4 regions of the Streptomyces sp. NBC_01012 genome follow, and region 4 is predicted to be linked to each of the others. Evidence: riboswitches for the same ligand, from Rfam matches in the RefSeq annotation. Region 4 holds a riboswitch; each other region holds the start of a gene.
What was found. Region 4 has a riboswitch for cyclic di-AMP ahead of OG623_RS02950 (peptidoglycan DD-metalloendopeptidase family protein). Riboswitches for the same ligand answer to the same signal wherever they lie in the genome.

Region 1: it holds a riboswitch for cyclic di-AMP, as region 4 does, so the genes downstream of both, OG623_RS20855 (transglycosylase family protein) here and OG623_RS02950 (peptidoglycan DD-metalloendopeptidase family protein) in region 4, are expected to answer to the same signal.
Region 2: it holds a riboswitch for cyclic di-AMP, as region 4 does, so the genes downstream of both, OG623_RS07695 (M23 family metallopeptidase) here and OG623_RS02950 (peptidoglycan DD-metalloendopeptidase family protein) in region 4, are expected to answer to the same signal.
Region 3: it holds a riboswitch for cyclic di-AMP, as region 4 does, so the genes downstream of both, OG623_RS07240 (transglycosylase SLT domain-containing protein) here and OG623_RS02950 (peptidoglycan DD-metalloendopeptidase family protein) in region 4, are expected to answer to the same signal.

What each region holds. Positions count from the first base shown of each region.
Region 1 is NZ_CP108688.1:4,608,012-4,615,521, forward strand. It holds gene OG623_RS20840 (nucleoside triphosphate pyrophosphohydrolase) at 1-547, shown strand, start outside; gene OG623_RS20845 (cytochrome P450) at 544-1,857, shown strand; gene OG623_RS20850 (transglycosylase family protein) at 1,963-2,928, shown strand; cyclic di-AMP (ydaO/yuaA leader) riboswitch at 3,219-3,388, shown strand; gene OG623_RS20855 (transglycosylase family protein) at 3,389-4,084, shown strand; gene eno (phosphopyruvate hydratase) at 4,357-5,643, shown strand; gene OG623_RS20865 (septum formation initiator family protein) at 5,738-6,208, shown strand; gene OG623_RS20870 (DUF501 domain-containing protein) at 6,279-6,821, shown strand; gene OG623_RS20875 (exopolyphosphatase) at 6,860-7,510, shown strand, end outside.
Region 2 is NZ_CP108688.1:1,769,211-1,776,720, forward strand. It holds gene OG623_RS07680 (GNAT family N-acetyltransferase) at 1-2,608, opposite strand, end outside; gene OG623_RS07685 (HPr family phosphocarrier protein) at 2,792-3,073, shown strand; gene OG623_RS07690 (GntR family transcriptional regulator) at 3,244-3,984, opposite strand; gene OG623_RS07695 (M23 family metallopeptidase) at 4,160-4,948, opposite strand; cyclic di-AMP (ydaO/yuaA leader) riboswitch at 4,962-5,163, opposite strand; gene OG623_RS07700 (M16 family metallopeptidase) at 5,354-6,736, opposite strand; gene OG623_RS07705 (M16 family metallopeptidase) at 6,763-7,510, opposite strand, start outside.
Region 3 is NZ_CP108688.1:1,668,259-1,675,768, forward strand. It holds gene OG623_RS07225 (ATP-binding protein) at 1-695, opposite strand, end outside; gene OG623_RS07230 (MBL fold metallo-hydrolase) at 777-1,757, opposite strand; gene OG623_RS07235 (hypothetical protein) at 2,205-2,909, opposite strand; gene OG623_RS07240 (transglycosylase SLT domain-containing protein) at 3,136-3,993, opposite strand; cyclic di-AMP (ydaO/yuaA leader) riboswitch at 3,998-4,183, opposite strand; gene OG623_RS07245 (hypothetical protein) at 4,540-4,770, shown strand; gene OG623_RS07250 (ferredoxin) at 4,921-5,112, opposite strand; gene OG623_RS07255 (cytochrome P450) at 5,165-6,394, opposite strand; gene OG623_RS07260 (TetR/AcrR family transcriptional regulator) at 6,444-7,091, opposite strand; gene OG623_RS07265 (molybdopterin-binding protein) at 7,479-7,510, shown strand, end outside.
Region 4 is NZ_CP108688.1:663,860-671,369, forward strand. It holds gene OG623_RS02945 (SGNH/GDSL hydrolase family protein) at 1-661, opposite strand, end outside; gene OG623_RS02950 (peptidoglycan DD-metalloendopeptidase family protein) at 822-1,745, opposite strand; cyclic di-AMP (ydaO/yuaA leader) riboswitch at 1,751-1,909, opposite strand; gene OG623_RS02955 (tyrosine-protein phosphatase) at 2,322-3,146, shown strand; gene OG623_RS02960 (DUF6126 family protein) at 3,165-3,338, opposite strand; gene OG623_RS02965 (helix-turn-helix domain-containing protein) at 3,469-4,089, opposite strand; gene OG623_RS02970 (aspartate aminotransferase family protein) at 4,174-5,568, opposite strand; gene dxs (1-deoxy-D-xylulose-5-phosphate synthase) at 5,565-7,478, opposite strand; gene ispG (flavodoxin-dependent (E)-4-hydroxy-3-methylbut-2-enyl-diphosphate synthase) at 7,504-7,510, opposite strand, start outside.

The sequences.
Region 1 (7,510 bases), 3.9 Mb from region 4:
CATCGAGGAGGCGTACGAGCTGGTCGAGGCCATCGAGGACGGCGACCGTGAGGAACTGCGCGAGGAACTCGGCGACGTACTGCTCCAGGTCGTCTTCCATGCCCGTATCGCGCAGGAGGACCAGGACGAGCCGTTCGGCATCGACGACGTCGCGGCCACGATCGTCGAGAAGCTGATCCATCGTCATCCGCATGTGTTCGGCGACGAGACCGCCGAGACCCCGGAGGACGTCCACGCGCACTGGCTCCGTACGAAGGCGATCGAGAAGCAGCGCGCGTCGGTCACCGACGGGGTGCCGATCGGCCAGCCCGGTCTCGCGCTCGCCGCCAAGCTCGGCAGCAGGGTGCGTACGGCCGACCTCGACGCCCCGCTCCCGGAAGGCGAGGGCGTCGGCCACCAGCTGCTCGCCATCGCCGTACAGGCCGAGCGGGACGGCACCGACCCCGAGGCCGCTCTGCGGGAGGCCGCCCGCGCCTACCGGGACGCGATCCGGACGGCCGAGGGCCTCGACGGTCCCGGGACCGCTTCCGACGGCGTCGAGGAGTGAACGGCTGCCCCGGGAAGACCCCCGCACCCGACCCCGGAACCCCACCCCCGCCCGCCCCCGAGCTCTTCACCTGGGAGTTCGCCACCGACCCGTACCCCGCCTACGCCTGGCTCCGCGAGCACAGCCCCGTGCACCGCACCCAGTTGCCGAGCGGTGTGGAGGCCTGGCTGGTGACCCGTTACGCCGATGCCAGGCAGGCACTCGCCGACACCCGGCTCTCCAAGAACCCGGCTCACCACGCGGGCTCCGCGAACGCCAAGGGCAAGACGGGCATTCCGGGCGAGCGCAAGGCGGAGCTGATGACGCATCTGCTGAACATCGACCCGCCCGACCACACCCGGCTGCGCCGGCTCGTGTCCAAGGCGTTCACCCCGCGCCGGGTCGCGGAGTTCGCGCCGCGCGTGCAGGAGCTGACGGACCGCCTCATCGACTCGTTCATCGAGGAGGGGAAGGCGGACCTCATCCATGACTTCGCGTTCCCCCTGCCCATCTACGCGATCTGTGACCTGCTGGGCGTGGACCGCGAGGACCAGGACGACTTCCGCGACTGGGCCGGCATGATGATCCGGCACGGCGGCGGGCCGCGTGGCGGGGTGGCCAGGTCGGTCAAGAAGATGCGCGGCTATCTCGCCGAACTCATCCACCGTAAAAGGGAGAATCCCGGCGACGACCTGATCTCCGGACTGATCCGGACGAGCGACCACGGGGAGCACCTCAGCGAGAACGAGGCGGCGGCGATGGCCTTCATCCTCCTTTTCGCCGGCTTCGAGACGACGGTGAACCTCATCGGCAACGGCACGTACGCGCTGCTGCGCAACCCCTCGCCGCGTGAGCGCCTGGAGCGTTCGCTGGCCGCGGGGGAGACCGGGCTGCTCGCCACCGGCATCGAGGAGCTGCTGCGCTACGACGGTCCGGTGGAGCTCGCGACCTGGCGTTACGCCACCGAACCCGTGACGCTGGGAGGGCAGGACATCGCGGCCGGGGACCCCGTCCTCGTGGTGCTGGCCGCCGCCGACCGGGACCCGGAGCGATTCCAGGATGCGGACACCCTGGACCTTGCGCGGAGTGACAATCAGCACCTCGGATACGGGCACGGCATCCACTACTGCCTGGGGGCGCCGCTGGCCCGGCTGGAGGGGCAGGCAGCCCTGGCGACGCTGCTCGGACGCCTCCCCGACCTGCGGCTCGCTGCGGAACCTGCCGATTTGCGCTGGCGCGGCGGGCTCATCATGCGTGGACTGCGCACACTTCCCGTCGAGTTCGCTCCCGGGGATCGGATCGAGAAAGGTGACAATCGGTCAACTCTGTGACTTCGGCGTGATCTCCGCTGCATCGACTTGTGACACACGTTCGAGTACGGCTAGGTTCACGGTTCGACTCACCCGTCACATGTCAGTCACACGGAAGGCAATCCCATGGGCTCCGCGACCGGCAGACACCGCCGCCCTCGCCAGGCACCCGCCATCGTCGTCGCCGCAGGCGTCACAGGGTCGGCGATTGCCATCCCGCTCCTCAGCGCCGGTGGCGCTCAGGCCGCTGACGCGTCGACCTGGGACCGGGTCGCCGAATGCGAGAGCGGCGGCGTGTGGAGTGCCGACCTCGGCAACGGCCGCTACGGCGGTCTGCAGTTCACGCAGGACACCTGGTCGGACTACGGCGGTGGGGAGTACGCGCGCCGCGCCGACCTCGCCAGCCGCTCGCAGCAGATCGCGGTCGCCGAGAAGGTGCTGGAGGACAAGGGCCCGCAGGCGTGGGCCAGCTGCGCGGTGATCTCCGGGCTCGCCCTGGACGGGGCGCTGCCGGGCGTGGACCCGGGCGACGAGGCCTCCGCCGACCCCTCGGACACGGCGACCCCGTCCGAAACCCCCTCGTCCGAGGCGACGGACCCGGCGGAATCCGCGGATCCGTCGGACGAGAAGGGCGGTTCCGGCGACTCGGACAGCTCCGACGCGAAGGACGAGGCGGGCAAGGACGCTTCCGGCGACGCGACGGACGAGGACAGCGGCTCGGACAAGGGTGACGGAGCGGGCGCCTCGGCGTCCGCGACCCCGTCCCCCGGGGCCACCGGCTCCTCCGGCGCCTCGAAGGGCGACGGGGCGAAGGCCGGCAAGCACCGCGGCACCCCGGCGCCCGAGGCGGGCGCGGAGCGGGGCGACGGGCGGGAGTCCGGCCGGCACGCCTCGCGCGGCGAGTCCGACGCGCGTCAGGACGCCGAGGGGACGTACACCGTCCGCGAGGGCGACAACCTGTGGGCCATCGCCGAGGCGCAGGACCTCTCCGGCGGCTGGACGGCGCTCTACGAGGCCAACAAGGACGAGCTGGGCTCGGACCCGGACCTGATCCTTCCGGGACAGAGCCTGGACCTCCTCGGCCTCAACTGATCAAAAGCGGGAAAACACCCCGAAACCAGGGGTAGTTCAGAGACCTATGTCCACTTATGCGTAAGTGAGACATGGGTCTCTTTGCTTCAACCGGTGCGCCCGGTCCGTCCGGTCCGTCCATTTCGGCTCCGACCTGCGAAAATGATCCGCCTGGCCGGACCGGTACGGGCTGATTGGTCGTTATGTCCATCTTTGAATGTGAGGGTTGCGTGTGTTTACGGTCGGAGCCGCTCGCACCGCGGGCACCTTCGACCGTCACGCCGAATCCTGCCGTCGGCCGAAGGGAACCGACGCGTAAAGCGCCGTAGGCAGGAGCGGGGGACCCAGGTAAGCGCCGGACTCGGCCGTCGGAGGACGGGCGGAGTGCGGCTAGGGGTGAAGTCGTCCGCGAGTAGGGCGACCGGGCACACTCACAGCCCGAACCCGACAGCTCACCTCGTAGGCGTCGGTGAGGAGAACCATGCTGCTTTCCAGCAAGGGCAAGCACCGCCGCCCGTCCAAGGCCGTCCGTGTCGCCACCCTGGCCGGTGTCGCCGGTGCCGCTGTCGCCGTCCCGCTGATGGGCGCGACCGGCGCCTCCGCCGCTTCCGTCGACACCTGGGACGCCGTCGCCCAGTGCGAGTCGGGTGGCGACTGGTCCATCAACACCGGCAACGGTTACTACGGCGGTCTGCAGTTCTCGCAGTCCAGCTGGGCCGCCGCCGGCGGTACGCAGTACGCCGCCCGCGCCGACCTGGCCACCAAGGACCAGCAGATAGCCGCGGCCGAGAAGCTCCTCGACATCCAGGGCCCGGGTGCCTGGTCCTGCGCCGGAGCCGGCGGGCTGACGAACGACGGTGTGGACCCGGGCGTCGACACCGGCTCCTCCGCGAAGAACGGCGACACGGACCCGCAGGCCACCCAGGAGCGCACGACCGAGCAGCCCACCACGCGCAGCGAGAAGCGCACCGCGCCCGAGAAGACCGTCACCACGCCGACCGGCGACAAGGTCGAGAAGGGTGACGGCGAGTACAAGGTGAAGGCCGGCGACACCCTGAGCAAGATCGCCGAAGCGAAGAAGGTCGACGGCGGCTGGGAGAAGCTCTTCAAGCTGAACGACGACATCGTCGACGACGCCGACCTGATCTTCCCGGGGCAGCAGCTCCACCTGAAGTAGGCGAGCGGCTCCATCTGAAGGAGCCGGAAACAGCCCGGGGTGCTCCTCCTGCCCCGGAGACCCGGCCCGGCGTGCTGACCCCCCGCACGCCGGGCCGACGGTCGCTCGCCGTAGAATTTTTTGAGCTTTGCCCGAAATGTGGATCCTTGGGTCCTTTTTCGTCCCAGGAGACGGGCGCACGGCCGACGGAGCGCCATGAGCCGGTTAGGCTCGTGGCGCAAGGCCACAGTGACCCTGCACAACCAGTGTCAGATCCCAGAAGGAGATGCCTCGTGCCGTCCATCGACGTCGTCGTAGCCAGGGAAATCCTCGACTCCCGGGGTAACCCCACGGTCGAGGTCGAGGTTGGCCTCGACGACGGCAGCACGGGACGTGCTGCTGTTCCGTCCGGCGCCTCCACCGGTGCGTTCGAGGCCATTGAGCTTCGCGACGGTGACCCCAACCGCTACCAGGGCAAGGGCGTCGAGAAGGCCGTCCTCGCCGTGATCGAGCAGATCGGCCCGGAGCTCGTCGGCTATGACGCCACCGAGCAGCGTCTCATCGACCAGGCGATGTTCGACCTGGACGCGACCGAGAACAAGGGCTCCCTCGGCGCCAACGCCATCCTCGGTGTCTCGCTGGCCGTGGCGCACGCCGCGTCCGAGGCGTCCGACCTCCCGCTGTTCCGCTACCTCGGCGGCCCGAACGCGCACCTGCTGCCCGTTCCGATGATGAACATCCTGAACGGCGGCTCGCACGCCGACTCCAACGTGGACATCCAGGAGTTCATGATCGCGCCGATCGGCGCCGAGTCCTTCTCCGAGGCCCTGCGCTGGGGCGCGGAGGTCTACCACACGCTGAAGAAGGTCCTGAAGACCAAGGGCCTGTCCACCGGTCTCGGTGACGAGGGCGGCTTCGCCCCGAACCTCGAGTCGAACCGCGCCGCCCTCGACCTCATCCTCGAGGCCGTCAAGGAGGCCGGTTACGTCCCGGGCCGCGACATCGCGCTCGCGCTCGACGTCGCCGCGTCGGAGTTCTACAAGGACGGCGTCTACGAGTTCGAGGGCAAGTCCCGCTCGGCCGCCGAGATGACCGAGTACTACGAGGAGCTCGTCTCCGCGTACCCGCTGGTCTCCATCGAGGACCCGCTGTACGAGGACGACTGGGCCGGCTGGAAGGTCATCACCGACCGGCTGGGCTCCCAGGTGCAGATCGTCGGTGACGACCTGTTCGTCACCAACCCCGAGCGCCTGTCGCGCGGCATCGAGGAGGGCTCGGCCAACGCCCTGCTCGTGAAGGTCAACCAGATCGGTTCGCTGACCGAGACCCTGGACGCCGTCGAGCTGGCCCAGCGCAACGGCTTCAAGTGCATGATGTCCCACCGCTCCGGTGAGACCGAGGACGTCACCATCGCCGACCTCGCCGTCGCCGTGAACTGCGGCCAGATCAAGACCGGCGCCCCGGCCCGCTCGGACCGCGTCGCCAAGTACAACCAGCTGCTGCGTATCGAGGAGATCCTCGACGACGCAGCGGTGTACGCCGGTCGTTCGGCGTTCCCGCGGTTCCGCTACGAGGGCTGACGGCCCGAGTCCGGAGCACCAGCCTCCGTCCGTCCCCGCATCCGGTCCCGTACCGTGTGCGGGGACGGACGTGCGTAACGGGGAGGCGTGAGACATGGCCGGGAAGGACCGCGACCGGTTCTCCACCGCGACCAGGCTGCGACTGCTCGGTGAGCAGACGGCGGCCCGTGTCTACCGGTCCCAGAGCCGCCGTCAGGCCCGGCGCTCCAGGCTCACCGGGCGTGCGGCGTTCCTGGCGCTGATCGTCTGCTCCCTGGTGGTCGCCCTCGCGTACCCCATGCGGCAGTACATCTCCCAGCGCGACCAGATCGCGGACCAGGAGAGGCTCTCCCGGCAGGCGCACGAGCGGACCGAGGAGCTGCGCGACGAGAAGGCGCGGCTCAAGGACGACGCGTACATCCGGCGTCTCGCTCGCCAGCATCTGCACTACGTGCTGCCCGGCGAGACCGGATATACGGTGGTCGACCCGGACGCCGCAGAGGCGCGTAAGGGTGAGCCGGGGGCCACGGACCGGCCCTGGCACTCGAACCTCTGGGACGGCGTGGACAGCGCGGACCGTGAATGACCCCGTGCCCGCGCCGGGTCCCGACCCCGTACCGATTCATACAGTCCGACCGATGACATTCAAGGCAGGCATGGACACGCCCCCTCCGCAGACCGAATCCACCGAGCCGACCGCCGAGGACATCGCCGCGTTCGAGCTCCAGCTCGGCCGGCCGCCGCGCGGTCTGCGCGCCATCGCGCACCGCTGCCCCTGCGGTAACCCGGACGTGGTCGAGACGCAGCCCCGTCTGGAGGACGGCACGCCGTTCCCGACGACGTACTACCTGACGTGCCCGCGTGCCGCGTCCGCGATCGGCACGCTGGAGGCCAACGGCGTCATGAAGGAGATGACCGAGCGCCTCACGACGGACCCGGAGCTGGCCGCCGCCTACCGTGCCGCGCACGAGGACTACATCGCGCGCCGTGACGCCATCGAGGTCCTGGCGGGCTTCCCGAGCGCCGGCGGCATGCCGGACCGTGTGAAGTGCCTGCACGTCCTGGTCGGCCACTCGCTGGCGGCGGGGCCCGGGGTCAACCCGCTGGGCGACGAGGCCATCGCGATGCTGCCGCAGTGGTGGGCGAAGGGCCCCTGCGTCAATCCGTGCGGCTCCGGCGCCGAGCCCGACGCGTCCTGACCCGCCCGCGCGGTACACGTACAACTCACAGGAGTCCCATGACCCGCGTTGCCGCCATCGACTGCGGTACCAACTCCATCCGTCTGCTCGTCGCCGACGTGGACCCCGCGACCGGGGAGTTCGACGAGCTCGACCGGCGGATGCGGATCGTCCGGCTCGGCCAGGGCGTCGACCGGACGGGCCGGCTGGCCCCCGAGGCGATCGAGCGCACCCTGGAGGCCTGCCGTGAGTACGCGGCACGGATCGAGGAGCTCGGTGCCGAGCGGATCCGCTTCGTGGCCACGTCCGCCTCCCGCGACGCGGAGAACAGCGACACGTTCGTCCGCGGCGTCCTGGACGTCCTGGGCGTCGAACCCGAGGTCGTCACGGGCGACCAGGAGGCGCAGCTCTCCTTCGACGGCGCGACGAAGGAACTGGTGGGCGCGGACCACCTGGAGAAGCCGTATCTCGTCGTGGACATCGGCGGGGGCTCAACGGAGTTCGTCGTCGGTGACGACCGGGTCCTCGCGGCCCGCTCCGTGGACATCGGCTGTGTACGCATGACCGAGCGTCACCTCGTCGTGGACGGGGCCGTGGTGGACCCGCCCACGCCCGACCGGATCGCCGCGATCCGTGCGGACATCGGTGCCGCCCTGGATCTGGCCGAGGAGAGTGTGCCGATCTCGTCGGCGGCGACGCTCGTCGGCCTG
Region 2 (7,510 bases), 1.1 Mb from region 4:
CGAGCCGGACACCACCGAGGTCGGCGCGGTGCCGGAGGTGGGGCGCGGTGGTCTTGAGCGCCACCGGGTAGCCGAGCTTCGCCGCGGCGGCGACGGCTGCCTCGGGGTCAGGGGCCGGGAGCGCCGGCCGGACGGTGACGCCGTAGCGGGCGAGCAGCTCGCGTGCCTCGTCGTGGGTGAGCGGGCGGCCACGGGGGTCGGGGGTCGGGCCGAGCAGTGTCTCGATCAGTGCGGCGGTGCCGTGCTCGTCGATGGTGTCGTCCAGGAATTCGGGCACCTTGCCGGGGGTGGCCGCCTGGCGCCGCCACTGGGCGTACTTCACTGCCTCGGCGAGCGCGCGTACGGCTCGCTCGGCGGCGGGGTAGGCGGGGATCCGCCCGGCGGAGGGCCCGGGGGTCGCGGGGTCTGCGGGACCTGAGGGGCCTGCGGGGGCGCGGGACGCACCGGACGCGTCGGGTGCGGGGGCGCCGACCGGGGGCTCGCCGACCGAGGCGGGCGCGCCGGGCCGGGGTGCGCCGGGGGGTTGGGCGCCGGGTGCCGATCCGCCGGGGGGCTGGGCGCCCGGTGCGGAGATGCCGGGGGTCCGGGATCCGGGCACCGATTCCCCGGGGGCCCGGACGCCGGACGCGGAGGCGCCGGACGCGGAGGCGCCGGGCGGCTGCGGATCCGGGGCGGTGGCGGACGCGGCCGGCCGGGACGCGGCTCCGGACCCTGGCCCTGGCCCTGGCCCCGTGGCCGTGCCCGTGGCGGCGGCGAGGGCTCCCGCCAGGCCGCCCATCTCCACATGGACCACCGCCACCGGCTTGGCCGGGCCACCGGCCACCGCCTCGCGCAGCGCGGCCCCCAGGACCTCGCCCTCGCCGGTCTCCGCCTCGCCGTTCTCCCCCACCCACGGGATCGCGGTCACGACCACGGCGTCGCAGGCGCCGTCGGCGAGCGCCTCGGCCAGGGCGTCCCGGAAGTCCTGCGGGCTCGCCACCGTGGTGAGGTCGCGGGGCGGGCGCGGGCGCAGCCCCTCCGCCAGGCAGGCGTCGTAGGTGAGGAGACCGAGCGACTCCGAGTTGCCCAGGATCGCCACCCGGGGACCGTCGGGCAGGGGCTGGCCCGCGAGGAGCAGGCCGACGTCGACCATCTCCGTCACGGTGTCGACACGGATCACGCCCGCCTGACGCATCAGCGCGGAGACCGTCGCGTCGGGGATACGGCTGACGGGCACGGCGTGCCCCTGCGGGTTGGAACCACTGTGCCGGGCGCCCTTCACCACGACCACCGGCTTCACTGCGGCCGTCCGGCGGGCGAGCCGGGTGAACTTGCGCGGATTGCCGAGTGATTCGAGGTACAGCAGGGCGACATCGGTGTCCTGGTCCTCGTACCAGTACTGCAGGAAGTCGTTGCCGGAGACATCGGCACGGTTGCCCGCGGAGATGAACGACGACAGCCCCGCACCCCTGCGGTGCAGGCCCGACAGGAGGGCGATCCCGATGGCGCCCGACTGGGTGAAGAGCCCGATGCGGCCTGCCTCGGGCGACTCGGGGGCGAGGGAGGCGTTGAGGCGGACCGCCTCGGAGGTGTTGATGATGCCGAAGGCGTTCGGGCCGATGATCCGCATGCCGTACGAGCGCGCCTGACGGACCAGCTCCCGCTGCCGTTCCCTGCCTTCGGCGCCGCGCTCCGCGTAGCCGGCGGACAGCACGACCAGGCCCTGGACCCCGTGTTCCCCGCAGTCGGCGACGACCTCGGGTACCCGGTCGGCGGGGACGGCGACGACCGCGAGGTCGACCTGCTCGCCGATCTCGCCCACGGAGCGGTGGGCGGGCGCCCCTTCGACCGCGCCGGTGTCCGGGGCGAACGACGTGTTCACCGCGTACGCGTGTCCGGTGAAGCCGGAGCCGAGGAGGTTGCGCAGCACGGTCCGGCCCACTCCGCCGGGCGCCCGGCCGACGCCGACGACCGCGACGGACCCGGGGGCCAGCAGCCGCTGGACGGACCGCGCTTCGGCCCGCTGTTCACGGGCGCGCTGGACGGCGAGGGACTTGGCCGTGGGTTCCAGGTCGAGGGTGAGGTGGACGGAGCCGTCCTCGAAGCTGCGCTGCTGGGTGAACCCCGCATCCCGGAACACCTTGATCATCTTGTTGTTGGCGGGCAGCACCTCTGCGGCGAAGCGACGGATGCCCCGCTCCCGTGCCACCGCCGCGATGTGTTCGAGAAGGGCGGACGCCACTCCACGGCCCTGATGGGCATCCTGCACGAGGAAGGCGACCTCGGCCTCGTCCGCCGGGGCGGAGGCGGGCCTGCCCTGCGTGTCGATCCGGTCGTAGCGGACGGTGGCGATGAACTCGCCGCCGACCGTGACGGCAAGTCCCACCCGGTCGACGTAGTCGTGATGGGTGAAGCGGTGCACGTCCCGGGCGGACAGACGCGGGTACGGGGCGAAGAAGCGGTAGTACTTCGACTCGTCGGACACCTGCTCGTAGAAGCTGACCAGCCGTTCGGCATCGTCCGTGGTGATCGGCCTGATGCGCGCGGTGCCGCCGTCGCGGAGCACCACGTCCGCCTCCCAGTGGTCGGGATACACGTGAGGCGGACTCTGCTCCGGAGTGGGCTCCATGGGCCAAGACTACGACCCGGGGCACCGGTCGCGGCGAGACCTCGGCAGGGGCACGCTGAGGGTGCCGACGGGCGGTGAGCGGCCGACGACGGTGGCGGGCACGGCGGACGGTCGCGGGCACAGCAGTACGCACTGCATGAGAGACTGGTCTAGACAACCCATAGATTCGTGAAGGGCAGAACCATGGCTGAGCGCCGCGTCAACGTCGGTTGGGCCGAGGGCCTGCACGCCCGCCCCGCTTCCATCTTCGTCCGTGCCGCCACGGCCTCCGGCGTCCCCGTGACGATCGCCAAGGCCGACGGCAACCCGGTGAACGCCGCCTCCATGCTCGCGGTGCTCGGCCTGGGTGCCCAGGGTGGCGAGGAGATCGTGCTCGCGTCCGAGGCGGACAACGCCGAGGCCGCCCTCGACCGCCTGGCGAAGCTGGTCGCCGAGGGGCTCGAGGAGCTCCCGGAGACCGTCTGACTCCGGTCGCTTCGAAGCGGAGTTTTTCTGCGGAAAGGCCGCGGCACCCCACCGGGAGCCGCGGCCTTTCTGTATTCCACGACAACGCACACAGCGCTCGTTAAAACATGGATCAGGGCAGCAGAAAGAAAGCCCTGCGATAATTACTCTCTTTGTATACGGCGCTTTTGTTAATGGCGGGATCCTGCGATGTTGACGGGGTGTTGCGAAGTCCTCACCCCGGCCGCACGCGCAGTCCGCACGCCCGTCGCCTGCCCGGCCGTCCGCGCGCCCGTCGCCTGCCCCGGCGTACGCCGCAGCCGATGCGCCGCGGTGGCCCGCTCCGCGTGCTGGACGGCGAGCGCCCTGGCCCGCTCCGCGTCACGGCGCGCCACCGCGTCGACGAGGGCGCCGTGCTCGGCCCAGGAGTCCGCGGGGGCCGGCGGCTGCTCGACGGCGTACATCCAGGCGATCTTGTGCCGGAGCTGGGTGAGCAGCGCGATGAGCGCGGGGCTTCCCGAGGCCTGCGCCAGCGTCTCGTGGAACCAGCCGCCCAGGGCGCGCAGGTCCTCGCCCTCCCCCCGGCGTACGCGCTCCTGCCCCAGCTTGACCAGGCCGCGGAGCACCTTGAGATGCGCCTCGGTGCGGCGCTGGGCCGCGCGTGCGGCGCCGAGGGGTTCCAGGAGCATGCGGATCTCCAGGAGGTCGGCGGCCTCCTGCCCGGTCGGCTCGGCGACACAGGCGCCGGCGTGCCTGCGGGTGACGACGAACCCCTCGGACTCCAGGGTGCGCAGCGCCTCGCGCACGGGCACACGCGAGACGCCGTAGCGACGCGCGAGCACCTCTTCGGTGAGGCGGCTGCCCCGTTCGAAGACACCGGAGACGATGTCGTCACGGATTGCCGTGCATACCGAATGCGCGGGAATACGCATGTCCGAACCTCCGCCTTAATCACCGCGAAACGCGGCCGATCGACGCCTGTTCTGTGACTCTATTGCAATCAGCCAGAATTTCCGATGGCGGGGTGGAATCCATGGATATCTTTTGGCCGTCGAGACACTCGGCGACGAGTGCGGCACGCGCCCCGTGAGGAGGGGCGGGGTGGGGTCAGACCTGGACGCCGTGGGCGCGGAGGTAGGCGACGGGGTCCATGTCCGAGCCGTAGGCGGGGGTGGTCCTGGCCTCGAAGTGCAGGTGCGGCCCGGTGGAGTTGCCGGTCGAGCCGGAGAGGCCGATCTGCTCGCCCGAGCCGATGCTCTGACCGACGAAGACGCCGATCGAGGAGAGGTGGCCGTACTGGGTGTACGTGCCGTCCTTCATCTTGAGCACGATGTTGTTGCCGTACGCGCCGCCCCAGCCGGCCTCGACGACCGTGCCGGCGCCGACGGCGACCACGGAGGTGCCGGACGCGGCCTGGAAGTCCACGCCGGAGTGCGTGCCGGAGGACCAGAGCGCGCCGCCCGACTTGTATCCGGTGGTGACGTGCGAGCCGGCGACCGGCAGGTGGAAGGCGCCCCGCCGGGCACGCTCGGCGGCGCGGGCGGCGCGCGCCTTCTCCTCGGCGACCTCCTTGGCGCGGGCCTCGGCCTTGCGCCTGGCCTCCGCCTTGGCCTTGGCCTTGGCCTTCGCTTCGGCGGCGGCCTTCGCGGCGACGTCGGCCTGGTGTTGCTGGACCTTCGCCTGGGCGGCGATCTGGTCGGCGAGGGTGGCGTCGAGGGCGGCGGTCTGGGTCAGACCGGTACCGGTGACGGCCTGGGAGTCGGCCGCGAGAGCCGGGGAGGCGGTGGCGCCGATGACGCCGGTGGTGGCCAGGGCGGCGACGCCGGCGACCTTGGCGCTCCTGCGCGTCAGGCGGCTCGGGGCACGGTGCTTCCCGGTGGCACGGATGAACGCCATGGAGGGGCTGGGTCCTTTCCTTCCTTCTCGCCTACCGGGTTAGCGGTGGGGGTAACCCCAGGCCGTTCAGGCACTGGGGGAGGGTTCGGAGCAGGAAGGTCTCCTACGGGCCTCCAGGCCTCCGACGAGGCGCAGAGATCCGATTAACCCCAGGGACTTCATGGGTCCCCGGCTCCCCAGGCTCGCGCCTGACGGGGACTCGGCGATGGCTGCCCGGCGCCGCGGATGCGGCATTCGTCCGGCGGACAGCCGGGCCGACGCTAGAGCGGGCCGCTTCACGCCGCCAAACGAAAAGGGCCTTTTGTCGCACATCACACAGGATGAAAACGGCATTTCTCTGCACATCGGACAAACAACAGGACCCCGGCGGAAACCACCCGCCGGGGTCCTGCATGTCCTGTTCCGTCAGCCGCTGACGACCGACACCTCGCCGATGCCGAGTGCCTTCACGGGCTCGGCGATCTGCGCGGCGTCCCCGACCAGGACGGTGACCAGCCGGTCGACCGGGAAGGCGTTGACCACGGCGGCGGTCGCCTCGACCGTGCCGGTGCCGGCCAGGCGTGCGTACAGCTCGGCCTGGTAGTCGTCCGGGAGGTGCTGCTCCACCTGGTCGGCCAGGGTGCTTGCGACGGAGGCCGCCGTCTCGTACTTCAGCGGGGCGACGCCCACGAGGTTCTGCACGGCCGTCTCACGCTCGGCGTCGGTGAGTCCCTCGGCCGCCAGGGTGCGCAGGACCTTCCAGAGGTCGTCGAGCGCGGGCCCGGTGGACTCCGTGTCGACGGAGCCGCTGATCGCGAGCATCGCCGCGCCCGTGGTCCCGGACGAGGAGCCGGGCGCCGTCGAGCGCAGCACCTGCCCGAAGGCCCGGACACCGTAGGTGTAGCCCTTCTCCTCACGCAGCACGCGGTCGAGCCGGGAGGTGAGGGTGCCTCCCAGGCAGTACGTGCCGAGCACCTGGGCCGGCCACACGCTGTCGTGCCGGTCCGCGCCGATACGGCCGATCAGCAGCTGCGTCTGGACGGCTCCTGGGCGGTCCACGATGACCACACGGCCGGTGTCGTCCGCGGTGATCGGAGGCACGGGCCTGGCCTGGCCCGCGTTGCCCGACCAGTCACCGAGGGTCTCGGCGAGCAGCGCGTCCAGGTCGACCCCGGTGAGGTCACCGACGACGACCGCCGTCGCCGTGGACGGACGCACATGGGCGTCGTAGAAGGCGCGTACGGCCGCGGCGTCGATCCGCCCGACCGTCTCCTCCGTGCCCAGACGCGGACGCGACATCCGCGCCGTGGCGGGGAAGAGCTCCTTGGAGAGCTGCTTGGCGGCCCGCCGGGCCGGGTTGGCCTGCTCGTGCGGGATCTCGTCGAGGCGGTTGCCCACCAGACGCTCGACCTCGCTCTCCGCGAAGGCGGGGGCCCGCAGGGCCTCGGCGACCAGGCCGAGTGCCTTGGTCAGCCGGGAGACCGGGACCTCGAGGGAGACGCGGACGCCCGGGTGGTCGGCGTGTGCGTCGAGCGTGGCGCCGCACCGCTCGAGTTCGGCGGCGAACTCCTCCGCGGAGTGCTTGTCCGTGCCCTCGGACAGCGCGCGCGCCATGATCGTGGCCACTCCGTCGAGGCCGTCGGGCTCGGCGTCCAGCGGGGCGTCGAGGAAGATCTCCACGGCGACGACCTGCTGGCCGGGACGGTGACAGCGCAGCACGGTCAGCCCGTTGGGCAGGGCGCCGCGCTCGGGCGCGGGGAAGGCCCAGGGCCTGGCCTCGCCTGCGGTCGGCTGCGGGTGGTACTCCATCGCTACTCCAGTCACGGCGGCGTCGGTCACTTGTCGGCCCCTTCGGGCGCGTCGGTGCCCTCTGTCTCATCGGCCGGTTCGACCGGCTCGTAGACCAGGACCGCACGGTTGTCGGGGCGCAGGTGTGCCCTGGCGGCGGCCTTGACCTCGTCGGCCGTCACGTCGAGCACCCGGCCCACCGCGGTCAGGGCGAGCTGCGGGTCGCCGAACAGGACGGCGTACCGGCAGAGTTCGTCCGCGCGGCCGGCGACCGTGCCGAGACGGTCCAGCCACTCGCGCTCCAGCTGCGCCTGGGCGCGCTCCATCTCCTCGGGCGTGGGGCCCTCTTCGGCGAAGCGGTTCAGCTCCTCGTCGACGGCCGCCTCGATCTGCGGCACCTCGACGCCCCCGGACGTCTTGACGTCCAGCCAGCCGAGCGAGGGCGCGCCGGCCAGCCTGAGCAGCCCGAACCCCGCGGCCACCGCCGTACGGTCGCGGCGCACCAGCCGGTTGTGCAGGCGGGACGACTCGCCGCCACCCAGCACCGTCAGCGCCAGGTCAGCGGCGTCGCACTCGCGCGTGCCGTCGTGCGGAAGCCGGTAGGCGGCCATCAGCGCACGCGCGGGAACCTCCTCCTGGACCACTTCGCGCAGCTGTTCGCCGATGGTGCCCGGCAGGGTGCCGTCGCGCGGCGGCTGCTTGCCGTCGTGGGACGGGATGGAGCCGAAGTACTTCTCGATCCAGGCGAGCGTCTGCTCCGGGTCGATGTCCCCGACCACGGAGAGCACCGCGTTG
Region 3 (7,510 bases), 1.0 Mb from region 4:
GCCATCAGCTCGGCGAGCGCGATGGCGAGGGGTTCCGCGGCCCGGGCGACCAGCGCGAGCCGCTCCTGGCGCAGATGGTTGGAGACCTTGATCCGCTCGTACCCCGCGACCCGTGACTGGGCTCCGAGCACGACCTCGACGAGCGAGGAGTTCTGCCGGGCGAGGCCGGGCCAGGCGTCGCAGAGCACGGCCGTGGCCTGGGTGCGGCGCAACGCCAGTTCGTTACGGAAGTCGAGCTGGAGGATCCGCGGGTCGTCGTACTCGTGCTGGAGCTCGTGCAGCAGATGCTGCGACTGGTTGAGCAGCGACTGGATCTTGGCCGAGGTGCCGCGCATGGCCGACCGCGCTGCCGCGTCGACGCGTCCGCGCTCCTCCAGGACCGCGGTGCGCGCGGCCTGTACGGCCTCGGTCAGCAGTCGGGCCGCGTCGCCCTCGATCTCGGCGGCCTCCCGCAGGCCCGGGACGGGTGCCGCCCGGTGGGAGAGCGCGGCGGCCGCGGCAGGTATCCGCTTCCTGGCCAGCTGGCGGATCTCCTCGGTGAGGGCGAGGGTGCGCGCCTCTGCCGCCCTGGCCTGACGCTCTGCCAGCTCGGCGTGCGCCGATGCCCCGTACGCGTCCCGCCCGGCCTGAAACGCGCGTGTGGCCGACCATATCGCCACTGCTACGGCGATCAGGGCCACGATCCATGCCACCACGGCGTCACCGCGTCTCTGTTGTCGGGGACGGCCTGCCGCCCGTTCGGCTGCGGGGTGTCCGGCTGTCGTGCCGGAGGGCCGTCACGCCGGCTCCCCGACCTCATGGGCGACCGCGGCCACGTCGGCCATCACCTGGAGAACACCGGGGAGTTCCGAGCCCCCGTCCAGATGGCGGTACTCGCTCCCGATGGTCACCACGAGTCGTTCGGGCAGGCCGAGCGCAGGGTAGCGGCCCTCGGTGATCACCCGGCGGGCCGCCTCGGCGGAGGGCACCCCTGCCGCGTGGAGGGTGTGGGCGCGCTCCCGTACGTATGCGAGGTAGGCCATGTGCTCGCGCACCCCGGCGGGATCGAGCACCGGTCCGTGGCCCGGCACGATCACCTCGGCGCCGGTGGCCAGGACGCGCTCGCAGGCATCGATCACATTGCTCAGGGGGCCCGCCCAGTGCACGGGATGGTCCCCGGGCTGCTGCGGGGACGAGGAGAAGATGACGTCTCCGCTGAACACGGTGCGCTGCGCGGGCAGATACACCATCAGGTCGCCCGCCGTGTGCGCGGGCGGCAGGGACGACAGCTGGACCGCGTACTCCCCCAGGGTCAGTTCGAGCTCACCGGTGAAGTAGGTCGTCGGCCGCACAGCCTCGGTGCCCGACCAGTCGAAGCCACCGAAGTGACGGCCGAGGTACGCACCGAGGGGGGTGGAGGGATCACTTCCGGCCACCAGCGCGTGCTGTTGCTGCGGGGTCGGGTCGTAGTGGATGTGCTCCAGCGCCTCGCGGGTCGCGATGATCTCCGCATCGGGGAGCACTCCCGCACCCCAGAAGTGGTCACCGTTGGCGTGGGTGACGATCACACGGTCGACGCTCACCCCGTCGGGCAGCCGCTTCTGGCTCTCCACCAAGAACTGTCCGGCCAGCAGCGTGTCGTAGGGGGTGTCGATCCACAGCGCGCCGCGCGGTGCCACGAGGAGACCGCAGTTGGCCAGGCCCCAGCCCCGTTTCGGCGGTAGCCAGGCATACAGGCCCCTACCGAGGTCGACGATGTCCCCACCCGTGATCGACATGGGGCGATTATGCCGACCTCGATCCGGGCACGCGTTCGAACTCGGCCAATATGCGCTCCCGGTGACGCAAAATCGCCCCTACCTCGGGCCAGCCCTCGCCGGTCGGTGACCGTCCGAGGTTGCCGCACATCGGGCCCACAGGAGATTTTCCACCTGATGTACGGGATTTCGACCGTCAGGAACGGGCCACGCCACGGATACCCACACAGCCGCGACAGAACCGGATCGGGCCGGCTACCCACCGAGCATGGCTGAAAATCGATGCCGCTTACGTGTCGGCCGCGGGGCTGCGGGAGCAGGTGCTTGCGGCCGGGGTCCGCTGGGCCTGCCGCGCCATCTGACCGGTCGGTGGCGCTGGACGCGGCCGAGGGGTCCGAACGCCGTCACGACACGCCGCGCACCGGGCCGATACGAGCGGCCCGGTGCGCGGTGGGGTGAGCGTGGAGGTCAGGCCTCCTCTTCGAAGTGGGCGTCCAGCGCCTCGTCGAGCTCGGCCGTCCACACCTTGAGGTCGCTCCGGGCCCCGGCCTCGACCTCGGCGTTGAACCAGCGGCGGCTCGACAGGTGGACCGTCACGGTGAACCGGCGTCCGAAGCGGCCGGTCTTGACCTCGACCGCGCCGATCTCGGCCCAGTCGAACTCCGCCTCCTGGTCGTCGAGCCGGAAGCGGACACCTTCGGCGTCCACTCTGATGGATCCGCGCCGGTCGCTGACCTCGAAGACGGGGCCGTCCTCGCCATCGGCACCTCCGCGCGACGCCTCGGACTCGGACTCAGCCTCAGTGGCTGCCTCGTCGTCCGACGAGGCAGCTGAACCCTCCGTGGCCGCGTCGCCTGCCTGGCTCGTGTCGCCGTCTCGGCTCGTGTCGCTGTCCTGGCTCTTGACGCTGTCCTTGCTCGCGTCGCCGTCGTCCGCCCCGGAACCGTCCACGGATCCGTCAGCCGCCTCCGTGGCGAGCGCGTCCGAGACCGCGGCCTCTCCGGTCCCCTCAGCCTCCCCTGTCGTCTCCTCAAGCCGCTGGGACGTCCCCTCCTCGGCTTCCGGCTCCGCCTCCGTCCGCGCGGGGGCAGGGGCCGTCAGGCCGGGGATGTACGCCGGGTCAGTGCCCGCGGCGAACTCTGGCTTGGTGTTCGAATCTATGCGCTGCTCCACGGCGGGCAGTATGGACGACGAACCTGTACGAGACCAGTCAACCGGGCCCCGCCCGGCCTGTCGGCGGGTCGCGGCCCGGCCGTGACACCGCCGTACGGAGCACCCGGACCCGGCAGGCACCGGAAAACGGACGACGGGTGGTGCGGGCTCCGCCGAACCCGCACCACCCGTCACTTCTGTCCCTCTGTCACACACCCGTGCGCCAGCGGTCCCGCCTCAGCAGGACTCAGTAGGCCCCGAAGACGTTGTCGATCGAGCCGTACCTGTCCGCTGCGTAGTTGCACGCGGCCGTGATGTTGGCGACCGGGTCGTAGCTGTCCATCGACGTACCGTCCACGTGGTACGCCTGGAAGGTCGGGTCGATGACCTGCAGCAGGCCCTTGGACGGGATGCCCGCAGCGGCGTTCGAGTCCCAGTTGTTGATGGCCTGGGGGTTGCCCGCCGACTCGCGGATGATGTTGCGGTGGATGCCCTCGTAGCTGCCGGGGATGCCGTGCTCGGCCATGACGGCGAGCGACTCCTTGATCCAGCCGTCGAGGTCGTCGGTGTACGAGACCGGCTCGGCGGCGGGCGTGCCCTCCGCGGCGAGGTTGGTGCTCGTACGCTCCGAGCGGTCGGCGCGGTCAGCGCTCTGCTCGGCACGGTCGGACGAAGCAGAGGCCTTGGATTCGGCCTTGGGGGCCTTGTCCGCCTTGTCGGATGACTTGTTCTCGGCCTTGGCACCAATGGTCAGCTTCAGACCGGGGTGAATCAGGTCGGGGTTTCCGCCGACAGCCTTCTGGTTCTCCTCGTACAGCGCCTTCCAGCCACCGCTCACGGAATGCTCGCGGGCGATCTTCGCAAGGGTGTCACCCAAGATCACGGAATACGTGGCGGACTCGGACTTCTTCGCTGCAATTCCCTTGCCGTTCACGGCAGTCGACGTCGCCGCCTTTTCCACGGCGGTCGGCTGTGCCGGGGCGGCGAAGGCGCCGGTCGCACCGATCACGGGGAGGGCCAGAGCGGCTCCGCCCGTGCTCACGGCGATGATGCCGCGGGTGAGCGAACTGGTCCTGGAACGACGGTGCTTAGCGATTTCGGGCATGCTGAATTCCTCTCCGTCGCCTACGAAGTGAGCTGTCGGGTTCGGGCTGGAGATGCCCGGCCGCATACGAATGCGACTTCACCCCGAGCCGCTCCGGAAACCGGATCGGCGCTTACTTGGGTCCCCCGCTCCTGCCGTACGAGAAGTGGTCGGGTAACCGGACGGCGGCAGGATTCGGCGTTCCGCCCGGAGTGATGGCGACCGTAGGCGAGAAATAGGGAAAGGAACAAGCCTGGTGCGGTGATCACAATTCATTCGCAAGATCGATTCTCGGGAATTCATGTAATCCACCCCACACAGCGCCGCCCATTCCTCTTGGCACAGAAGGGAACCGACCGCCGCGCTCCTGCGTCCGGGGCACATAAGGTGACCCTGGTCACTGAGTCCGATTCGGGCGATTTGCGCCCGAGCGAAGGCCTCAGGTCACACGAAATGGCCTTTTATGGATTACGGGATCAATTCCAAAAAGCGGCTCAAAACGGGCATACGACTCATGAATGACGCCTTCGGGCATACCGAGAGCGTTCGCGTGGAACCGATCCGCCTATGACGCAAAGCCCTCACCCCTCGGCCCCTCGGATCACCGTCCTGCCCGTTCAGCCCGGGGATCCGCCCTTCCGGGTCGTGGAGATCGACGGCGAGGTGGTCGGAAGCGCCACGGCCATGACGGACGTGCTCATCGCAGCCGCCGCGGCCGGCATCACGGTCGATGACCTCGACGACCCCGCGACCGTCCGGTGGGTGGGCGGAGGCAAGCTCAGCTGGAAGCCGCACTGAGAGGAGGAGGCAGCGGCGGCCGGGGCATACGCGCCGTCGGCCGCCACGGGAAGCCGGCCGCCCCGAAGGGCGGCCGCCGCACGAAGCAGCCACGACGAAAAGCGGTCCGGCGCGACAACGCGCCGGACCGCTTCTGTTGTGCGCCCGGTGTCAGCCCTCGATCCGGATGGCCAGCGCCGGGCAGACGGCCGCGGCCTGCTGGACGTCGTCGGCCCGGGCCGGGGCCGGTGCGGGGTCCAGCAGGACGGCGATGCCGTCGTCGTCCTGGTCGAACACGTCATCGGCGGCGACCACGCACTGCCCGGATGCCACGCACTTGTCCTGGTCGAGGGTCACTTTCATGAGCACTCCTTCGTCGTCGGTGTCGTTGTGCGTCGGGTGCGGCGGCCAGGGATCACCACGCCACGGGCAGTTCGTGGACGCCGTAGACCGACCCGTCGTGCTTGAAGGGGAGGTCCTCGATGCGGGCGTCCAGGCGCAGGGTGGGGATACGGCGGTACAGGGTGCTGTAGACGACCTGGAGCTCCAGCCGGGCCAGCGGCTGGCCGACGCACTGATGGACGCCGAAGCCGAAGGCCACATGACGCCGTGCGTCGCGCGTGAGGTCCAGACGGTCAGGATCGGCGAAGACCTCGGGGTCACGGTTGCCGATGTCGTTCGGCACGATGATCCCCTCACCCGCCCGGATGACCTCGCCGGCGATCTCGATGTCCTCCAGAGCAACGCGGCGACGCCCGGTGTGAGTGATGTTGAGATAGCGCAACAGCTCCTCGACGGCGCCGGCGACCACCTTGGGGTCCTCGGTCTCGCGCAGCAGGGCGAGCTGGTCGGGGTGTTCGAGCAGCGCGAGGGTGCCCAGGGCGATCATGTTCGCGGTGGTCTCGTGACCGGCGAGCAGCAGGAGTACGCCCATCTCCGCCGCTTCCCGGCGGGACAGCTCCTCGGCCCCCACCCGGGTGCCGAGCCCTGACAGGAGGTCGTCCGCGGGACGGGCGATCTTGTGCCCCATCAGCTCGTCCAGATAACCGATCAGATTGCCGTGGGCCGCGGCCCGCACCTCGGGATCCGCTGTGCGCCGGATGAGGGTGCCGCTGTTCTCCTGGAAGAAGTCATGGTCGGCGTAGGGCACTCCGAGCAGTTCACAGATGACGAGCGAGGGAACCGGGAGGGCGAACGCCTGGACGAGATCGGCCCTCGGCGGCCCGGACAGCATGGTGTCGATCAGCCCGTCCACGATCTTCTGGACCGCGGGGCGCATCGCCTCGACCCGCTTGATCGTGAACGGAGCTGTCACCATCCGCCGCTGCCGCGCGTGTTCGGGATCATCCATCAGGATGAAGCTGAAGCCGACCCCTCTGAGCGGCGCCTGAGCGGGATAACCGGGCCGGGTGATGTCGGCGCTGACCCTCGGGTCGGAGAGGAGGGTGCGCTGATCCGCGTAACGCGTCACCAGCCATGGTGTGCTCCCGTCCCACAGGCGGGCCTTCCTGAGCGGCCCCTGTTCCTGCTCGGCCTTCAGGCCGGGCGGCGGGTCGAAGGGGCAGCCCGCCGCCCTGTCCATCGGGAATTCCACAGCAGAGGGCACGGGCGCACCGTCCGTGTGTGCGGTACTGGTGGTGGTCATCGGTTCCTCACTTCGTCGTGCGGTGGGGGACGAGCCAGGCGGGGCGGCGTCAGCGGCAGGCCGTGACGGGTGCCGTCCAGAGCCCGACGACGGCGTCTATCAGACCGGTGGCGGTGTCATGCCAGTTCGCGCGAGGGGTCGAGGAGTTGTCGGCGAGTGCGCGTTCACGCTCCGCACAGGTGTGGATGATCAGGTTGCGCGACATGACGGCGCGCTCCACGTGGACGTCGGCAGGCAAGTCGGGCAGGCAGCGGTTCAGCCCTTCGAGCACCTGCAGCGTGGGCGGACAGGCCAGCGACTCCTCGGCCATGATGTCCCGCAGCGCCGGATCGGTCATGGCCTGGGCGCAGAACCGCGCGAACCAGGTGGGGCTGCCGAGTCCGGCCAGGTGTTCGGTGGTGGGCCGCACCAGGCAGCCCACCCACTCCCCTATGTTTGTGGGGTCTTCGACTCCGGCCAGGAGACGGGCGCGGGCCTCCTCGATCTGCCGGCTGTGCTTGCGGGCGATGGCGCGCACCAGGTCGGCCTTCGTGCCGAAGTGATAACCGACCGCCGCGTTGTTGCCCTGTTGTGCGGCCTCGCTGACCCGGCGGTTGGACACCGCGTAGACGCCTCGCTCGGCGAACAGTCGTTCCGCCGCGTTCAGGATCAGTTCCCTGGTCCCGCCGACCTGTTCGGTCCGCACCATCCGTTCCATCCGACATCTCCTCGGTCGAGGGCGTCCCGGAGCGTCCAGGAGAATCCAGCACCGGCGAGTCGGTCAAGCGACTGATTTAAAGATGGCCGAGATGGGTGCAGGGCCACCGCAGGAGGCCCTCCGAGCCACCGCGGACCCCGTCCCACCTGCCACGATCGGAGTGCGGACGGCGGAAGATCCACCTCCGCTCCCAGCCGTCCGGCACGGCCCGATGCGGCCGGGAGCCGGGCGGTACGACTCCGGCGTCTACCTGGAATTGGCGCAAAGGCACCGAGGCGGACAGCCGCACCCGGCGCATTCGGAAGAGTTGACCAGCAGGCAGTACCTGCAAGGAAAATGGACAATAAACCTTGCAAATGCAAGAGATTAATGTCTATCATGCGGCACATGCAGACCTACACCATCGGGCAGGCGGCGCG
Region 4 (7,510 bases):
GGTCGGCCGGCACCTCGATGCCGAGCACCTGGGCGGCGCGCAGCGCGACGCGCGTATGACCCTCCGCCGAGAGGTGCAGCCGGTCGTTGTCCCAGGCCCGCCTGTCCTGCACGGACCGCAGCGACCACAGGTCGAGGACCGGGCAGTCGTAGCGGTCGGCGATGGACCTGACATGTGCGGTGTACGTCGCGATCTTGCCCCGCAGGTGCTTGAGCACGGGGACGCCACGGGTGTCGAAGCCCGTGGTGACCATGACGGTGCCGACGGCCTGTGTCAGATCGGCGACCGCGCGCTCGAAGCGCTCCGCCACATCGTCCGGGTCGGAACCCGGACGGAGGATGTCGTTTCCACCCGCACAGAAGCTCACCAGGTCGGGGGCGAGTTCCTTGGCGCGGGGTACCTGCTCCTCGACTATCTGGTCGAGGAGGCGTCCGCGTACGGCGAGATTGGCGTACCGGAAATTCCCGTGCGTGTCGTCCTCGGGGCCGCCCGCCGCATCAGGGGCCGGGAGCTGGTCCGCGAGGAGCACCGCGAATCGGTCCGCCCAGCCGACGAGCGTTCCATCGGGGCCGGGGTCACCGACGCCCTCGGTGAAGCTGTCGCCAATCGCTGCGTACGACCCGATGATGCCTCGTTGTTTGTTTCTCGAATCGTCTGCCACAAGCGCTTATCCTGCACCTTCTAATGTGACCTACGCGACCGTAATGAGGGGTTGACGGGTGGTGAGAAAGACCACCTGGTCAGTTTTTGGTAAAGCAGGAATAAGGAGCGGGGCGGTGCGCCGTAGCGCACCGCCCCGCTCCTTCGCCCTCGGGGGTGCCTCAGATGGAGACGCCGTGCGAACGCAGGTAGGCGATCGGGTCGACGTCCGAGCCGTAGCTCGGGCCGGTCCTGACCTCGAAGTGGAGGTGCGGGCCGGTGGAGTTGCCGGTGGTGCCGGAGAGGCCGATCTGCTGTCCGCCGGTGACGGTCTGGCCGGCCGAGACCTCGAGCGAGGACAGGTGCGCGTACTGGGAGTACATGCCGTCCTCGTGCTGGATGACGATCTCGTTGCCGTACGAACCGCTCCAGCCCGCGGAGACCACGGTGCCCTGGCCTATGGCCCGGACGCTGGTGCCGGAGGCCGCCTGGAAGTCGGAACCGGTGTGGTAGCCGCTGGACCAGCTGGCGCCCGATGCGCGGTACTGGGTGGTGACGTTGGGGTTCTCGACCGGGGCGCTCCAGCCGGAGCTGTCGCTCTCCGACGCACCGGAGTCGGCGGTCTTCGCGGCCGTGTCCTCAGCCGGAGCAGCCGTCTCCTTCGCCGGAGCAGCCGTCTTCTCGGCCGGGGCGGCCTTCTTCGCCGCCGACGGGGCGGACGTGGAGGGCGCGGTCTGCGCGGAGCCGGAGGCCTTGGCGCCGAGGGTCAGCTTCATGCCCGGCAGGATCAGGCTCGGGTTCTCGCCGACGACGTCACGGTTGTCCTGGTACAGCTTCTGCCAGCCGCCCTTGATCTTCTTCTCGGACGCGATCTTCGCCAGGTAGTCGCCGGAGACCACGGAGTAGGTCTTCGACGCGCTCTTCGCCGCCGGGGCGGGAGTGCTCTGGGCAGCGGACTTCGCGGCCGGCGCGGACTGCTCGGCCGCGTGGGCGCCGGTGGCGCCGATCAGCGGAAGGGCGAGAACGGCGCCACCGGTTCCCGCGGCAAGGACGCCTCGGGAGATCGGGCCGGTCTTCGTACGACGGTGCTTGCCTTTTGCGGGCATGGGGGGTTTCCTCTCCGGCGCCTGCGAGGTGAGCTGTCGGGTTCGGACTGGAGATGCCCGGCCGCATGGTGCGCGACTTGACCCCGAGCCGTACCGGATCTCTCCGGCAGGCGACTTACCTGGTTCCCCCGCTCCTGCCACACGTGAGTCGGTGCGGATTCCGGGCGGCGGCAGGATTAGGCGTTCCGTCCGGATTGACCGTGACCGTAAGCGAGCCGGGTTGCCGTGAACAAGCGTCGGATCGCGAACCGGAATCCGCGCTTCATTCCCGTCGCGGAATTCCCGTCACACTCCGTGGATTACGGATCTTGGCTTTCCGCACGGCGTCCGGAATACCCTTCGGCATCTCCACCACGCACCGTCACGGATATGATCCCACTCACTCACCGTCCCCCATCTCCCGTACAAGCGGGGCATGTTCCACTAAATACATCAATACGGACATCGCGCGATCATCGCCCCTCGGGAGGCCGAGGTCACCACGACCGAGACGGTTGCCCGATGCACCCATGTCGTATCGTCGCGGGCGTGCCCCGTCGGCGAGCGGCGCCGACGCCCGACACCCCAGGAGCCCTTGTGACGCAGCTGCCAGAGGTCCCGCCGACCGGTCCCGAGCCGACGGACGTCGAGCTCACCGGTGTCCGTAACTTCCGCGACGTCGGCGGGCTGCCGACCGTCGACGGCAGCACCGTGCGATACGGGCGCCTCTACCGCAGCGGTCACCTCGCCCACGCCACCGAGACCGACACCGCCTTCCTCGCCGGGCTCGGACTGCACACGGTCTTCGACTTCCGTAACGCCGCCGACCACAAGCTCGACGGTCTCGACGTGGAGCTGCCAGGCGTCCGGAATGTCAGCATTCCGCTCTCCGACCCCGCGGACGGCGCGGAGTTCTGGCGACTGGTGCGCGACGGCGACCTCCAGCAGCTGCGCTCGATCCTGGCGGACGGCAAGGGAGCGGAGAGGATGATCAACTCCTACCGCTCGATCATCAAGGACCGGACCGCCGAACACAGCCGCGTGCTCCACGCGCTGGCCGAGGACAGTGTGCCGGCGCTGATGCACTGCGCGGCGGGCAAGGACCGCGCGGGCCTCTCCATCGCGGTCACGCTGCTCGCTGTCGGCGTCGAGAAGGAAGCCGTCGAGGCCGACTACCTCAAGTCGAACGACGCGCACCGCCGCTACAAGGTCCGCCGCAGCGACTCCTCCCCTGCGGGCATGTCCGACGAGGTGATGGAACTGCTCAGCCCCCTCTTCGGCGCCCACGCGGACTACCTGGCCGCTGCGTTCGACACGATCGAAGAGACCTGGGGCGGAACCGACCGCTACCTCACCGAGGGCCTGAAGATCAGCACCGACACCCGCGCGAAGCTGCGCGAGCGGCTCGTCGAGGGCGCCTGAGGCCGGGGCCGGCCGGAGTCAGCCCTTGCCGGCCACGTTGAACAGGAGATAGAGGAAGCCCGCGATGACGTGCCCGGCGACCAGGTAGGCGATGAGCCGGATCACGACACCGCGGGGCATCCGCCGCTCCTGGGTGTCCGAGCTCTTCGGCCGGCGCGGGCTGAGCGGGTCGTAGTACTCCGAATCGGACATGGCGAGTCCTCTCTGCCGGCTGTTCGGGCCGGGATGACAAAGGGTGCGCACGGACGGTACGCACGGACGGTGCGGGCGGTCGGGGCGTACGGACGGTGCGGTCGGGGCGGGGTCGGGGCGTACAGGCCGCTCAGAGCCGGTGGATCCCGCTCCCCAGACACAGCTCGGCCGCCGGGCTCTGCAGCAGCGTGTGGACGAAGAGCAGACGTACGCCGTCGGCGTCGAGTGCTGCGATCCGGTGCGGGGTGAGCGAGTCGAAGTGGACGCTGTCGCCCGGATCGAGATCGTGCACGGTCTCCCCGAGCACCACCCGCAGCCTGCCGTCCAGGACGTACAGCCACTCCTCCCCCGGGTGGACGCGCACGAGGTCGCCCTCGGTGCCGTACGGGACCCGGACGTGAAGGGCCTGCATGGCGCGGCCGCGTCCGCCCGCCTGCCGGTACTGCCAGCCGCCGGGCTCGGTGCCGCGCCTGCTTCCTTCGGCCGGACCGCCGCGGACGATCGCGTCACGTTCGGGTGGGATCTCGCCCAGGAGCTCGGAGACGGTCGTACCGTAGACCCGGGCGAGACCGAGCAGCATCGGCAGCGAAGGCTGTCTACGGCCCGTTTCGAGCCGGGAGAGGTGGGCCGGCGAGAGCCCCGCACGGCCGGCCGCGCCCTCCAGGGTGAGGCCGCGGTTACGCCGCAGGTCGCGCAGGCGTGGCGCGATCCCCGGAAGGTCGTCGGCCACCCCTCCGTCAGGAGGATTCATGCCTTCCATTGGGCCAGGATCTTTCCCCTGAGGCAAATAACTTGCCTCAGGGGCAAAAAACGAAGCGCCGACCCGGGCGGACCCTCAGCGGTTGGCGACGGCCTGTTTCACCAGGGTCCTGCCGAAGTCCCACATCAGCCCGCCTCCGCTGTGCGCGTCGTCCATGACGGCGGTGAAGGCCGTGACGAAGCGGTCGACCTCGGGCTCGCCGATGATCAGCGGCGGAATCAGCTTGATCACCTCCAGGTGATCACCGGAGACCTGGGTGAGGATCCGGTGCTTCTGCAACAGCGGCACCACCACCATCTGTGCGAAGAGACCCTTGCGGGCCGCCTGCAGCATCGTCCAGCGGCTGCGGAGCTTCAGGGAGGACGGCCGGCCGAACTCGATGCCGATCATCAGTCCCCGGCCCCGCACCTCGTGCAGCAGCTCGTAGCGGTCGACGAGGGCGGCGAGCCGCTCGCGCAGCAGATCACCGGTGCGGCGGGCGTTCGCGACGATCTGATCCTGCTCCATCACCGTGAGGACGGCGAGCCCGGCCGCCATGGCCTGGGCGTTGGACCCGAAGCTCGCGGAGTGGACCAGGACCCGGTCCATCGAGGAGTAGACGCGCCTGAAGATCCGTTCCGTGCCGAGCGTCGCGCTGACGGGGACGTACCCGCCGGAGAGCGCCTTGGCGACACAGAGCAGATCGGGTTCGACGCCTTCCTCGTGCTGGTAGGCGTAGAAGTCACCGGTCCTGCCGAGCCCGGTCTGCACCTCGTCCACGATCAGCAGGGCCTTGTGCTGGTGCAGCAGCTCCTGGGCCTCTTTGAGGAAGCCGGGCGGTGTGGCGTGGACGCCCTTGCCCTGGATCGGCTCGACGACGAGGCCGGCCACGTCGCCGCGCTTCAGCTCACGGTGCAGCGCGTCGAGGTCGCCGAGCCGGATGGCCGTGTCGGGCAGCAGGGGCGCGAACCCGTCGCGGAAGCCCTTCTCGCCGTTGACGGAGAGCGAGCCGGTCGTCAGTCCGTGGAAGGCGTGCTCGCAGTAGAGGATCCGCGGCTTGCCGGTGGCGTACCGGGCGAACTTCAGCGCGGTCTCGACCGCCTCGGTACCGCTGTTGCCGAAGAACACCCGGTCCAGGTGAGGGCTGTGCGCCAGCAGCTTCTCGGCGAGCAGCCCGGGCAGCGGCTGGCAGTCGAAGCGGGTGAGGTCGGCGAGCGAGGCGTCCAGCACGTCGTGCAGCGCCTTGCGTACGACGGGGTGGTGCCTGCCGAGGCCCATCACTCCGAAGCCGGCGAGCATGTCGAGGTAGTCGTTGCCCTCGGCGTCCCAGAAGTGCGCGCCCTCGGCCCGCTCGTAGACCTTGTCGAATCCGAGGGTGTGAAGCATCCGCGGCAACTGGTGGTTGAGGTGCCGGGTGTGCAGCTCGTAGCGTTCGGAGCCGCGCTCCGCGAGGAGCCGCGCCAGATCGAAACCCGGCTGTTCGTCCTTCATACCCCGTTCTCCTTCGACATGTTCCGCTCTCCCACGCCCGTGCGGCGGCGCTCCAGCGCCGCACCGACGCGGCCGGCGATCTCCACCGGCGTGAGCCCGATCTCGGCGAGCACCTCACCGCGCCCGGCGTGTGCGAGGAACTGCTCGGGGATGCCGAACGTCCGCAGCGGTACGTCGACATCCGCGTCCCGCAGCGCCTGCCCGACGGCCCAGCCGACGCCGCCCGACCTGCTGTTGTCCTCGACGACCGCCACCAGCTCGTGCTGTGCGGCGAGCGCGGGCAGCTGCTCGTCGACCGGTTTGACCCAGCGCGGGTCGACGACCGTGCAGCGGATTCCCGCCCCGGCGAGCAGGTCGGCGGCCTGCAGACAGACCGGGGCGAGCACCCCGACGGCCACGAGCAGCACCTCGGGGTCCTGGGACCGGTGCAGGACGTCCATCCCGCCGATCCTCCCGACGGCGGCGACCGGCTCCCCCACCGACTCCTTGGGGAACCGGATCACCGTCGGTGCGTCGTCGACGTCGACGGCCTCGCGCAGTTCCTCGCGCAGGCGGTCGGCGTCGCGCGGTGCCGCGATCCGCAGCCCAGGGACGACCTGGAGCAGGGACATGTCCCACATGCCGTTGTGCGAGGGCCCGTCGGGCCCGGTGACACCGGCCCGGTCCAGCACGAAGGTCACCCCCGAGCGGTGCAGGGCGACGTCCATCAGCAGCTGGTCGAACGCCCGGTTGAGGAAGGTGGCGTAGACGGCGACGACCGGATGCAGTCCGCCGGTGGCGAGCCCGGCGGCGGAGACCGTCGCGTGCTGCTCGGCGATCCCGACGTCCCAGATCCGGTCGGGGAACTTCTCCGCGAACCGTGTCAGCCCGACCGGGTGCAGCATCGCCGCGGTGATCGCGACGACGTCCGGGCGCTCGGCTCCGATGTCCGCGATCTCCTCGCCGAACACAGAGGTCCAGGACGGCGCGGCGGGCACGACCAGCGGTTCACAGGTCAGCGGGTCCATCTTGCCGACGGTGTGGAAGCGGTCGGCGTCGTCGGCCAGGGCGGGCGCGAAGCCACGGCCCTTCTCGGTGATGCAGTGCACCAGCACCGGGCCGTGGAAACGCTTGGCCCGGTGCAGTGCGGCCTCGACCGCGGCGGTGTCGTGCCCGTCGACCGGGCCGACGTACTTGAGGCCCAGGTCCTCGAACATGCCCTGCGGGGCGAAGGTGTCCTTGAAGCCCTTCTTCGCGCCGTGGAGCGATCCGTACAGCGGCTGCCCGATGACCGGTGTCTGCTGGAGCACTCCCTTGGCCCAGGACAGGAAGCGCTCGTAGCCGTCGGTCGTGCGGAGGGTGGCGAGGTGGGTGGCGAGCCCCCCGATGGTCGGGGCGTACGAGCGCTCGTTGTCGTTGACCACGATGATCAGCGGACGGTCACGGGCAGCGGCGATGTTGTTGAGCGCCTCCCAGGCCATCCCGCCGGTGAGGGCCCCGTCGCCGATGACCGCCACGACATGACGCCGCCGCTCCAGCACCTCGTCGGACTTGGCGAGGCCGTCGGCCCAGCCGAGCACGGTGGAGGCGTGGGAGTTCTCGATGACGTCGTGCTCGGACTCCTCCCGGGATGGGTAGCCGGAGAGGCCGCCCTTGCTGCGCAGTTTGGAGAAGTCCTGGCGCCCGGTCAGCAGCTTGTGCACATAACTCTGGTGCCCGGTGTCCCACAGGATGCGGTCCACGGGTGAGTCGAAGACCCGGTGCAGGGCGATGGTGAGTTCGACCACGCCGAGGTTGGGGCCGAGATGACCGCCCGTCCTCGCCACCGCCCGGATGAGAAACGCCCTGATCTCCTCGGCGAGCTCGCCGAGTTCCGGTCGGCTCAGTGCCTTGAGATCCTGCGGCCCCTTGATGGATTCCAGCATCGTCACGCCCGGGCCCCTCTCTCTGCTCCTGTTATCGG